3 regions of the Bifidobacterium hominis genome follow, and region 1 is predicted to be linked to each of the others. Evidence: riboswitches for the same ligand, from Rfam matches in the RefSeq annotation. Region 1 holds a riboswitch; each other region holds the start of a gene.

Region 1 (4,235 bases):
TGGTGTTGAGACTGTAGATGATGTTTTGCCCGTGCCGTTCGTCGGTTACCAGTTCCGCGGTTTTCAGCGTGGTCAGATGGTGGCTGATCGATGGTTTGCTCATGTTGAATTGTTCCGCGAGCTCACCGGCCGTCATGTCACGTTCGCGCAGCAATTCCAAAATGCGCCGTCGCGTGGGATCGGAGAGCGCTTTGAACCCCTCTCCTGCCATGCATTCCTCCTTTACGATACTGAATATTTAGATATTTTCTTATTTAGACAATTATCTAAATATATGCTCCGGACATACATATTCACGCCCGCGCGTTTACCACGGTTGACGAATCATAAGTTCATGAAGGAGGACGATGATGTCTATGCAACCGAGTGCCGCTGATCGTAGGGCGGGTTAATCATGCGGTCACGCCAATAGTAGACGTCATCATGTTCGCCGATTTCGCGATACACCTTGCATGGCTGGCCGAATGCGACTACGTTGGCGGGAATGTCTTTGGTAACCAGCGAGCATGCACCAATCACCGAATTATCGCCAATAGTGACGCCAGGAAGTACGGTAACGTTGGCGCCCAACCACACATTGCGGCCGATGGTGACCGGCAGAGAATACTGTGTGATCTTCTCGCGCAGGTCAGGACGAATCGGATGGCCGGTGGTAACGATAGTGCAGTTCGGGCCGATCATGGTATGTTCGCCGATATGCACTTCACCATCATCAACCAACGTGAGGTTGAAATTGGCGTAAGCATATGCACCAAAATACGTGTTGCATCCCCAATTGGCATGCAACGGCGGTTCGATATAGGCGTCCTCGCCGAATTCGCCAAGCAGTTGGCGTGCAATTTCGATACGTTGCGTCATTTGACTGGGGCGGGTCGCGTTAAAGTCGTACAGTAGTTCCATCTGTTCCTGCTGCGCTTTGATCATCTCTTCGTCATCGCAGGCATAGATCAATCCGGAATTCATAGTGTCAAGCACTCGTTGCGGCACAGTCATGGCAGCCTCCTTGCAGTCATTCACACTCGTTGCGATTATATACGAACTCAACGCAACTCATGCCGTGATTCCGCATGCCTTTCGCAATCCTCTGCACAATCATCGTCTGCGGCTAGCGAAATATTTCGCATGTTCGGCGGTGTGACCGTAAGTGCCATTGAACTCCCAATCACCACATCAAAACATCGCCAGTTAACCTGTTGCAGCCTTGGCTTCCGACACGATCAGCGGGCAGCCAAAATTTGCCAACGTGATTTGGTAAGGATATTCACATGCTCGACGCGCACCTCATGCATAAGAGGCACCGGCACCTCATCGCACGTGTGATGATAGACAAAACCAACCTTTTCCTGCACCCGCTTCGACTTCAGATTGCCATCATAATAACCGCACCAAATCGCACTCATACCAAGATCAACAAAACCATGACGGATAATCTCCCTAGCTGCCTCCGGCATATAACCCCTCCCCCAGAAAGGCTTGCCCAACCAGTAACCCAACTCACACTCATCATCACGATCCGTCATACCCGTATGACCATTAAGCTTTAACTCAATCGAGCCAATGGGGTTATTGCTGCCGCGCTCGCAAATCGCGCAGCATTCCTTGCCATTGAGCACATGACGAATCGTATTGAGACTTTCTTCTTTCGATCGGTGTGCGGGCCAGCCCGCGATAGGTCCGATATCCGGATCTTTCGCATAGACGTACAAGCTTTCCGCATCTGTTTCAGTCCAAGCCCTCAATGTCAGCCGTTCCGTCTCCAACATGTAGTCAACCTCTTTCATACGCAATGCATTGAACTGAGGTATAGCTTAGCCTGCAAGGAGAGTTTTGCCGTGAGATGCGCGGTGGGGCGTGATACGGATGAAGACGATGCATGCGAAAGTGACGACGGGTCTGACTCACCTATGGGCTTCGGCGAAAGGCTACGTCCAGTGCAGGGCGTAGGTTCGTAGCCAACACCTAAAGCAGGGGGCTCCTCAACGGGGCTGAGATAGGCGAATGCCTGACCCTTTGAACCTGTTGGTTAACACCATCGTAGGGAGCGAAGAATGAGCGTCATCGTGCACACGCATTTCCAGCGTCAATCGGCATCCGTAAAAGTCAACGCAACAGACGCGTCGGCAAAACAACCTGCATCGCGAAATCATCAAGCGTAATTTCGCTTTCTATCCCGTGTATCCAAGAATACGAGGCATGTCAGCGTATCCATTTACTGACGGAATCAAATTTTCCCCAACCCAAAACAGCATAATCAAGGGGGAATCATGAACAATTATCCGTATGCGTCGATGCGAGACAGCTTCGACCTGAGCGCCTATTTTGTGGTAGGCCCACAGGATTGCAAAGGTCGACCGATCACCGACGTCATCGATGACGCATTGCGCGGGGGCGCAAGCTTTATCCAACTGCGCGCCAAAGACGCCGACGCGAAGGACCTTACCGACATGGCGCGTGATATCGCGCAAATCATCGAAGACAACAACAAGTCAGATTCCGTGGCATTCGTGATCGACGACCGCGTGGATGTGGTCTGGCAGGCCCGCAGCAAAGGCATCAAGGTTGACGGCGTGCACATCGGACAGACCGATATGGAACCGCGTGAAGCCCGCACGCTGCTCGGCGAAGACGCCATCGTGGGATTGTCGGCGGAGACAGAAAGCCTGGTCAGACTCATCAACGAATTGCCCAATGGCTGCATCGACTATATCGGTGCGGCGCCGCTGCATGTTTCCGTCACCAAGCCGGAAGCGTCCGTAGGTGGCAATGACGGTTCCGGTCGCACGCTTGACAAAGAGCAGATCAACACCATTTGTTCAGCCAGTGGTTTTCCGGTAGTGGTAGGCGGTGGCGTGACCGCAGATGATATGGAAATGCTGGCGCGTTCAAAGGCGGCAGGCTGGTTCGTGGTGTCCGCGATTGCAGGAGCCGATGATCCGGAAGCCACAACCCGCGATATGGTAACGCGTTGGAAAGCCGTACGTGGCGACACGAAGCACGGATACGCACCGCGCATGAAAGCCCAGAACACAGCGGAAATCAGCCCTAGCAACGCAGCCGACGGCGCATCCGGTGAAAAGAAGTTCACCAATGCGAAGGAAGCCAAGGCCGCATCCAAGCTCGCCAAGCAGCAGCGCGTCGACATTGCCGCACGCGAGTCCAAACAGCGCGACAAAGCGCATATCCGCAAAACCACGCCGGTACATTTCGAAAACGAATTCGGCTCCTACGATCTGGAAGTGCCATACACCGAAATCAAACTGTCTGACACTCCTGGCGTCGGACCGAACGCGCCATTCAAGGACTACAACACCGAAGGACCGAAATGCGATCCGAAAGAGGGACTCGCTCCCCTGCGTTTGGATTGGATTCTTGACCGCGGTGACGTCGAAGAATACGAGGGACGTCGACGCAATCTGGAAGATGACGGCAAACGCGCCATCAAGCGTGGCAAGGCTTCCAAGGAATGGCGCGGCCGCCAGCATAAGCCGATGAAGGCCAAGGATCATCCGGTGACGCAAATGTGGTACGCGCGCCACAACATCATCACGCCGGAAATGCGCTATGTAGCGGAACGCGAGCATTGCAGCGTGGAACTGGTGCGCAGCGAACTGGCCGCAGGACGTGCCGTCATGCCTTGCAATATCAACCATCCTGAGGCTGAGCCCATGATCATCGGCTCGAAGTTCCTTACCAAGCTCAACGCCAATATGGGCAATTCGGCGGTCACTTCGTCTATTGACGAGGAGGTGGAGAAGCTCACGTGGGCCACCAAGTGGGGTGCTGACACCGTAATGGATCTGTCTACCGGCAACGACATTCACACTACGCGTGAATGGATTCTACGCAACTCCCCCGTGCCGATCGGCACCGTGCCAATGTATCAGGCACTCGAAAAGGTGGAGGATGACGCTTCCAAGCTCAGCTGGGAACTGTTCCGCGACACGGTGATCGAGCAGTGCGAGCAGGGTGTGGACTATATGACGATTCATGCCGGTGTGCTGCTGCGTTTCGTGCCATTGACGGCGAACCGCATGACGGGCATCGTTTCGCGTGGCGGTTCGATTATGGCTGAATGGTGTTTGCAGCATCATCAGGAAAGCTTCCTGTATACGCATTTCGACGAATTGTGTGAAATCTTCGCCAAATACGATGTGGCGTTCTCACTGGGTGATGGACTTCGTCCGGGATCGCTTGCCGATGCGAACGATGCGGCACAGTTCGCCGAACTGATGACT
Region 2 (4,235 bases), on a different contig from region 1:
GCGACCGGCGGAATATCTTCAAATACTGCGTCGATTTGCGCGGCGAGCATTTCCGGAGGAGTGTTCGTGACCATGGTCACGCCTGTGGTGTTCTGCGCGGTCAGCGCCGCGATGGCGGTCATACCGAACACGCCATTGGCAAGCATGGTTTTCAAATCCGCCTGAATGCCGGCACCACCGGAGGAATCCGATCCCGCGATGCTCAATACCGGTGCCAAAGTGCTGGTCATGAATGACTCCTTACTTGCTTTTGCTTGCTTATGATGCGAAGTTCTGAAATATTCGTGATCCGTGATTGCTATTTGCGCAGTACGTGCCCATGCTTTGCATCACCGCGCACTGCCTTCCATCGCGAAACCATATTGCGGGTCGCCTCTTCCGGATCGCTTGCGCCGGCAATGGCCGACACCACAAACCAGCCGGCCGCCTTCGAATGTGCGAGCATCTCCATATCGTCGGCGGTCACTCCACCGCCGACCACAACCGGAAAATCACTCGCATCGCAGATCGCATTGATCTGCGCCTCGTCGAGCGTATGCCCGGAACCATCGTTGCCACCAACGGAAGCTTCCGGCTTGGTGGTGGACACGTGCAACGGGCCGGCCCCGATGTAGTCGATGCAGCCGGCAGGCAGCCCGTTGATCAGCTTCACCAGGCTTTCCGTTTCGGCAGACAAGCCCACAATGGCATCTTCCCCAAGCAACGCGCGGGCTTCCTGCGGTTCCAAGTCGGTTTGCCCAATATGCACGCCGTCAACTTTGATGCCCTTGTGACGTGCCTGCCAAACTACATCCACGCGATCGTCGATCACAAACGCCACGGAATCGGATTTGCCGTTGTTCTCGATAACCTGCGCGATATCGCGTGCCATGCTGGTGATGTCTTTCGCGTCGGTGTTCTTGGCTCGCAGCTGGATGAACGTTGCACCCCCGCGCAACGCATCCTCAATCACACCGGTAATAGTACGGCTCTTGCAATCCTGCGGGCCGACCACAAAGTAGGCGCTCATATCGAATGTATCGCGCATCGATGCATATGAATAATTGTTCATATAATCAACCCTTCTCGGTAAGTGATTCAGAAAACCTACAATGTGAACCGGCAATCGTCCATATTTTCCACATACGCAATTGCCGAACCCTGCATGATATGCCGAATACCATGCAGGGTTCGGCAAGGCCTAGTCGATGATGATTTCGGAAGCGGCGACTTCCTCGGCGGTGACGTTCCAAAGCGCGTCAAGCAGCGCCACTTGGAAAGATCCGGGACCGGACGATTTCGCTTCGGCGATTTCGGAAGCCCTGTTATACAGCAATGATGCCGAAATCGCGGCGACAAGCGGTTCGGCCACGGCCAGATACGTTGCGGTAACGCCGCCGAGCGAACAGCCGGCGCCGGTGATCTTCGTCATCATCGCGCTGCCGCCGGGCAAACGGAACACGCGCTCGCCGTCAGTCACCAGATCGACTGCTCCGGAAACGGCCACCGCGCCGGCTCCAACAGGGGAGTATTTCGCAAGATGACGAGCCACTCGTTTGGCCGCGTCAACGGCGGAATCAACTTCGTCGACGGCTTCCACGCCTGCCGGGCGAGTGCCGGGAACGGTGGAATCATGCTGTGCCAGACCCCACATCGCATCGAGCGCGATGATTTCGCTCGCATTGCCGCGCACAATGGTCGGCGGGTATGTGCGGAACGATTCGAGAATGGCGGTACGGGTTTTGCCGATGCCCGCGGCGACCGGATCAAGTACCCACGTCTTGCCGTTCTTGTGCAGTTTGTAGGCGATTTCCGGTAGCGCGTCCTTGAAGAACGGCAGGAGTGTGCCCACATTGATGTAGTTCGATCCGGCGATTTCCGCGGTGTCGATCACGTCGTCAGGCAGGAAGCTCATGGCTGCGGTGCCGCCGGCGGCCAGCTGCGCGTTGGCCACAAGATTCATCGTTACGAAATTGGTGAACGACTGTGCCAAAGGTGTGGTTTCGCGTACGTCGTTTACTGCCTGCGCAATCTGTTCACGCAATGCAGCTGCATATGAGTCATCGCCCATTGTCTGCTCCCTACGTTGGTCCTAACCAACAGGTTCAAAGGGTCAGGCATTTGCCTATCTCAGCTTCCGCTTTCGCCGGAAGCCCCCCTGCATGTACATAACATATCTAACCTATACAAAGGTGCTGACAGTGGCACGTTTTGCATAAACGAACAATCGACACGTTCCAGTTGGATGCCGGTCCACTTGTTATCTGCGCGTTGCGCCGTCGGGCCAGTCGATTCCAGGATCGGGCGAATGCAATACGTTCTCGTAAATGTCGTTGCGCACGTAAATTTCGCAGGCGCCTTCCGACCATGTGCTTTTCCAAGGTGTCTTGGTTTCGGCGATTTTGATTTTCGTGTAATGGTTTCTGTCGTAACCAAGGTCGGAGAAGAAAAATGGCTGATACAGAGTGTCGTAGAATTCGGGTTCGCCCCACGATTTCCATGTTTCGATGTCTTTCTTTCCCGCATAGGGGTCAACGCACCATTCCCACGACGAATAGCTTCGTCCCTTGTATGCATTGGCAAGAAGCGTATGGTCGAAGTAAGGGGCTGAATCGATAAGGGTGCTGCCGTACCAAGAAGTGTAGTCGATGCAGTCGGTGCCGCCGCAATATCCGCCTTTGTCGATGATTTTGTTGATTTCTGGATTGGAAGCGGTGTCGTTCTTGCTGACGCGTGTCCAGCCTGCCATCCAACGGTATTGCTCCAAATGGTTGGTTTTGATAAAAGACGCTACCGCCCGGGAAGACGAATAGTCGTACCGAATATCGCAAATACTGGCGCTTGCCGTCCAATACACGCTGACAAGCATGAAGATAAGACCGAGGATTTTGAAGAAACGGAGATACCGTTCCGTTTTCTTCGGTCCAAGAAGAGTCATAACACGGTTGTTGAGATTACGGATCCACTGAGGCCAATCGTTGGAATTGTTTTTTTCGATATCGCAATCGATGGCGAGAATGGCGATGAAGAATCCCAAGATGATTCCCGCATGATGCATGGAAAGATGCGCGGTGAACGCAACGCTTATACCCAAGTATGTGGTGAGCAGCAATGATGCGGTTTTCCGGCGTAGGCAAATCTGAATAAGAAAACACCACATCAGGCATGACATTACGCACGGCATAAACAGCTCGCTTGGCGTGAGAGCGATGAACTGCATATTGCCATCCGACAGGGTTGAAGTGAACAACGTCTCGGAAGGCATTACCAGCCAGGTGTTGAAGGCGCCGCAGAGTTTTTCGAATTCCTCGAGGACCTGCACCTTGGCAAGAGCGTCTTCGAAGGTGATGACGCCCTTGTTGACGAGTCTCGCCAGATCTTGGTCAAGCGTATGCATGCCTTCCTTTTCGCTGGATTGCAGCACGGTACGAATCTGATGCGCCTTGCCTCCGCGAATCAACGCGGCCACGGCCGGAGTGTTGATCATCACTTCGGTGGCAGGAGCGCGGCCATGCCCGCTGGCACGTGGAATCAGGGTTTGCACGACCACCGCGCGCAGAGTGGAGGCCACCTGCACGCGAATCTGCTGCTGCTGATTTTCCGGGTACACGTCGATCAGACGGTCCACGGTCGAACCGGCGTCCTGCGTGTGCAGGGTGGCGAACACCAAGTGGCCGGTTTCCACGGCGGTCAACGCGGTGGAAATGGTTTCGAGGTCTCGAAGCTCGCCCACTTCGATAATGTCGGGATCTTCACGAAGCGCGCGTTTAAGCGCTTCCGCGAAACTTTTGGTGTCGGTGCCCACTTCACGCTGGCTCATCACGCAACGCTTGTGTTGATGCACGAATTCGATCGGGTCTTCAATGGTGATGATATGGTCGGCGCGTTCGGCATTCGCTCTGTCGACAATCGCGGCGAGCGTGGTGGATTTGCCGGAGCCGGTCGGACCGCATACGAGCACGAGTCCACGCGGCAGTAACGCCAGATCGGCGATATGCGGGTCGAGACCAAGCTCCTGCGCGGTTTTGATTTCCGTGGGAATGGTTCGTAATGCCGCGCACACGCCCAAACGGTCGCGGTATACGTTGGCGCGGAATCGCAGCAGATCGCCGATGGAGAATGAAATATCAAGTTCCAAATCGTCTTTGAACCGTTCCATCTCCAGCTCGTTGGTCATCACTTTGATGGCTTCATACGTGCGGTCCTTGTTCCACACGCTCAGCCCTTTGGCGGGGCGCAGCTTGCCATCCACGCGC
Region 3 (4,235 bases), 210 kb from region 1:
GCCCACTTCTTGTAGCCCATATCAAGCTTTTCACGGATGGAGGATGCCGCGTACTTTTCGGCGTCGCCCTTGCCCTTGAGCAGTTCCAGGTGACCAAGCTCGGTGTTCGGGATGAGTTCACCGTTGAAAATCAGCGCCGTGCCGATACCGGTACCCAGCGTGGTTGCCACGACCAGACCATCCTGGCCCTTGGCCGCGCCGAACTGCTGCTCGGCAAGGCCTGCCGCGTCAGCGTCGTTCACCACGGTGACTGGACGTCCGCAGGCTTCGGAGAACACTTCGGTGACGTCCACGCCGACCCAAGACTGGTCTAGGTTGGCCATGTAGCCGAGCTTCTCGCCCACGTGGATCGGCGCCGGGAAAGCGATGCCGACCGGAGCGGATTCGGGAACCTCGAAATGCTCGAGCTGCTGGCGAACGATTTCACCGACGGCCTTCGGAGTGGAAACTTCCGGGGTAAGAATCTTCAGACGCGGTTCGGCAAACTCGCCCTTTTCGAGGTTAACCGGGGCTGCCTTAATGCCGGAGCCTCCAATGTCAACGCCAAACGCCTGTGCAGTTTCAATCATCTTCGACCTCTCCTATCAAGGTACATAGTGGGTGTTATCGAACCGGTAAGCGCCATAGTAACTCGCCCCATGCCCCAAAACGCGCCGAAAAAGCATAAATGGTGAATACGATTGCATAATTTTTCGCAATGAAATGATTCATTCTGCAACTTTTTTCTGCAAACGATTCGCCCCATGTCAACTCAACGCATCGGCATGGGGCGAATCGTAAGAAGATGACCGTCTGAAGACGGCGCAACCGCATCACTTGAGCGGCGGCATCGGCTTCCAATCCGGATCATGCAACAGCTTGCGTGAATCCCACCAACCCTTGGCTATCTGCACCAAGCCGGTCTTCACATGCTCTCGGTCCACCATCACCAGACGGATGACTTCCTTGGCGGCGGTCAGCAGCGTACCCAGACCGAACATCAGCGGACGGTAATCGCCGAACGCCATGAAATAGCGCGCCATGTAGCCTCGGTTACGCATGATGTGGTAACGGTTCATGTCAGAGGTGGAGTTGAGCTGGCGCACGCCGGCGATATCCCAATTGCCGATTTCACGAGTGCGGCGCAGGATCACGTCAGGCACCACGATCGGGTTGGTGACTTTGCTGGCGCGGTAGCCGTACATCGTGTCGTCCCAGTAGATGAAGAAACGCGGATCCGGCAAGCCGATCTGTTCGACGATGTTGCGGCGGAACAGACCCCCCTCGAAGCACAGGGTGTCCATCACGCGGTAGCCGGGGCGTCCGAATGCGGCCGGAGCGATCGGATTGGGGATGCCGAGGGGAATGATGAAATCGTATTGCCAGTAGAACGGACCGCCGTCATAGTCGTATCGGCTGCCTTGGATCACATCATGGCTGCCGGTCCACTTGGCGAGTCGTTCGATGGCTTCGGGCATCACAGCCACATCGTCGTCCATCACCCAGAACCATTCGGATCCCAGCTCATATGCCTTCTTCACACCTGCGGAGAATCCGCCTGCGCCGCCGAGGTTGTCGGATTGAGGTGCATACACCACGCGACTTTCGTTGCCCGACTGGTCGGCGATGGTATTGCCCCACTGCGCGGTGACCGCTTCACGGAAATCGTCGACCATGCCTTGGGTCGCATCGCTGTGCTCGTTGTCAACGACGACGATACGCCATGGTGCCACAGTGAGTTTTTCGATGGATTCGAACAGGGTGGCGAGCAGCTGCTGACGCTTGTATGTCACCACGACGATAGCCAGCTTTTCGATGGTGTTCTTCGCAACTTGCTTTTCAGTCATACGTTCTATTCTTGCACTCGCCCTCAACCGAACATCGCCTGTGTTCGCATCATGCGGCACGATTCCATTCGGCGGACAGGCTCTTGCACATTTCGGACGGCTTTGCCATAATGTACGGCGTAATGCAGGGGAACCCGTGTTTGTCGGGTTGAGATAGGCCAAGTGAGGCCTGAACCCTTTGAACCTGATGGTTAATACCAGCGTAGGGAGGCATGTCTAATGACTGCTGTGACATCAACAACCAATTTCGATTATGAGTTCGACGCCGCCAAAGGCATCCAACGCAACAATCTTCCTCCGTTCGCGCAGCGCATGCGCAAGGCTGCTGACCTGGTTTGGGAGGAAGGCTACCAGCAGCCGTTCATCCGCGAGCTTGGCGAAGGCACACTGCAACGCGAGCGTTTCGCCTTCTATCTGCTGCAGGATTTTCGTTATGTGAACGATTACGCCAGAGTGCACGCTTTGGGATTAGCCAAGGCCACCGACCCTGAAATCATGGCGTTCATGCTCAAAGTGCAGAACGGCGCCCTGCAGGTCGAGACCGAAGTACACCGCTCCTACTTGGCCAGCTATGGCATCACCGAAGAGCAGATGAACAATGTGCGCCAGTCGGCCTTCGCGCGTGCCTACACGTCGAATATCCTTTCCATCGCCTATGGCAAGGATATTCTCGACATTCTTGTGGCCGTGCTGCCGTGCGCCTGGGTGTATGCGGATTATGGTTACCGTCTTGCCGCCGAGTTTGCCGACACGCTTGACGACAATCCGTACAAAAGCTGGGTCGACATGTATAAGACCGACGAGTTCTGGCAGGATTCCGTGTGGCTGCTCGAACATATCGAGAAACTGGTAGCCGACGCGAGCGAAGAGCGCAAGCGCGAGCTGATTGACATTTTCGTGACCGGCGTGGAGAACGAGTACATGTTCTGGGCCAGCGCGTACGACATGCAGTACACGTGGAAGCCCGAATGGAATCAGGAGCGCTGACACCGCTCCATCGCATGTTTTCCTGACTTCCGATTGTTTATTTTCATTGCAATAGGGCGGGTGCCTTCTGATTGGTTTTCAGAAAGCACCCGCCCTGTTATGTTTGGTCGCGTCAGTTTCCCGCTTTATTCGCGTACGAGACGAATATGCTCCACATCATCGCGATGGGAGCGGCGATAGAGCACGAAACGGTTGCCGATAACCTGTACGAGTTCCGCATTCAGTTCTTCGGCCAACCCCTCGCCTGCTTCCTTAGCCGTCAGTCCGGATCCATCGAGCACAGAGCATTTGATGAGCTCACGCTTTTCGATGGTCTCGTCCGCCTGCTTGATGGCGTTTTCGCTCAAATCGTTCTTGCCGACCTGGATGAGCGGATTGAGCTTGGTGGCCAGGCCGCGCAACTGCTTGACCTGCTTCTTGGTTAATGCCATAACTTGTTCCATTCCTATCTATGATGCTTGCTTAAGAGTAGCGTGAGGGCAGTAAAACCTTGCATATCACTCCTCCCGCGCCTTTGATGGCGTTCACACCGTTTTCGATGTTCCTGCGCGTGTTCAGACGTGCTTCTTCGGCGGTTTCGCTTTCCAATACGATCAGTGGAGCGCCATGCCCGTCCGGAATGCTCAGCATAGTCCAGCGATCAGGGTCAATGCGGCAATGTATGACACACCCACACCGACTACGGCGATGTCACGTTTGGCGATCCGCATGATTCGCCAGTGCGTGCGCATGATGCCTTCCTCGTAACATCGTGCGTCGAGTGCAAGGCTGAGATTATCGGCATGGCGTATCGCTCCTGCGAATACCGGAATGATAATGGCGGTCATCGCTTTGATCCGCTGCACGAATGTTCCCGTTTCAATGCTGCCGCCTCGGACTGATTGCGCATCCACAATGGCTTTCGCTTCGCTTCCTAACGTGGGCAGGAACCGCAATGCGAGGCTCATCACCAACGCGATCTCCTGCGCATGCATGCCTAATTTTGCGAAAGGTTTGAGCAACGCTTCGAATGCGTCGGTGATGGCCGTGGGCGTGGTGGTGGCAAGGAATACCGCTCCGACGATAATGACCACGACGAATCTGCAGGCGTACAGTATGGCGATACGCACACCGTCGTCGGTGATTGGAATCGGCCCGATGTTCGTAAGAACGTTGCCGGATCGCACGAAGAACATATTGAGCAGTCCGCAGAACACGAACAATGCGAGGAACACGTGAACCGATTTGAACAGTTGTTTCACGCCGATGCCCGATATCGCAACGATCATGCCGGTCAGCAGTGCGGCCACAAGCAACTGCCAGAAGGATCTGATGGCGAACGCGGAGAACATGATCGCCAACGCACTCACCATCTTCACGCGCGGGTCAAGCCGTTCCATAAAACTGCGGTTTTCACGGACGTCTCCCTTTGCGCGTCCGGAG

What was found. Region 1 has a riboswitch for thiamine pyrophosphate ahead of thiC (phosphomethylpyrimidine synthase ThiC). Riboswitches for the same ligand answer to the same signal wherever they lie in the genome.
Region 2: linked by a shared signal. The riboswitch ahead of thiM (hydroxyethylthiazole kinase) and the one ahead of thiC (phosphomethylpyrimidine synthase ThiC) in region 1 are both predicted to bind thiamine pyrophosphate.
Region 3: linked by a shared signal. The riboswitch ahead of tenA (thiaminase II) and the one ahead of thiC (phosphomethylpyrimidine synthase ThiC) in region 1 are both predicted to bind thiamine pyrophosphate.

Annotation. Positions count from the first base shown of each region.
Region 1 covers NZ_JBBMFR010000002.1:281,406-285,640, forward strand. The annotation lists gene WMO36_RS02695 (autorepressor SdpR family transcription factor) at 1-211, opposite strand, end outside; gene WMO36_RS02700 (sugar O-acetyltransferase) at 355-993, opposite strand; gene WMO36_RS02705 (GNAT family N-acetyltransferase) at 1,218-1,781, opposite strand; TPP riboswitch at 1,957-2,058, shown strand; gene thiC (phosphomethylpyrimidine synthase ThiC) at 2,262-4,235, shown strand, end outside.
Region 2 covers NZ_JBBMFR010000006.1:107,920-112,154, forward strand. The annotation lists gene thiD (bifunctional hydroxymethylpyrimidine kinase/phosphomethylpyrimidine kinase) at 1-230, opposite strand, end outside; partial or broken gene WMO36_RS05800 (thiamine phosphate synthase) at 305-1,051, opposite strand; gene thiM (hydroxyethylthiazole kinase) at 1,181-2,050, opposite strand; TPP riboswitch at 2,041-2,149, opposite strand; gene WMO36_RS05810 (type IV pilus twitching motility protein PilT) at 2,240-4,235, opposite strand, start outside.
Region 3 covers NZ_JBBMFR010000002.1:68,771-73,005, reverse strand. The annotation lists gene ppgK (polyphosphate--glucose phosphotransferase) at 1-569, opposite strand, end outside; gene WMO36_RS01730 (glycosyltransferase family 2 protein) at 813-1,826, opposite strand; TPP riboswitch at 1,943-2,053, shown strand; gene tenA (thiaminase II) at 2,046-2,813, shown strand; gene WMO36_RS01720 (YhbY family RNA-binding protein) at 2,939-3,244, opposite strand; gene WMO36_RS01715 (hypothetical protein) at 3,276-3,443, opposite strand; gene WMO36_RS01710 (energy-coupling factor transporter ATPase) at 3,437-4,235, opposite strand, start outside.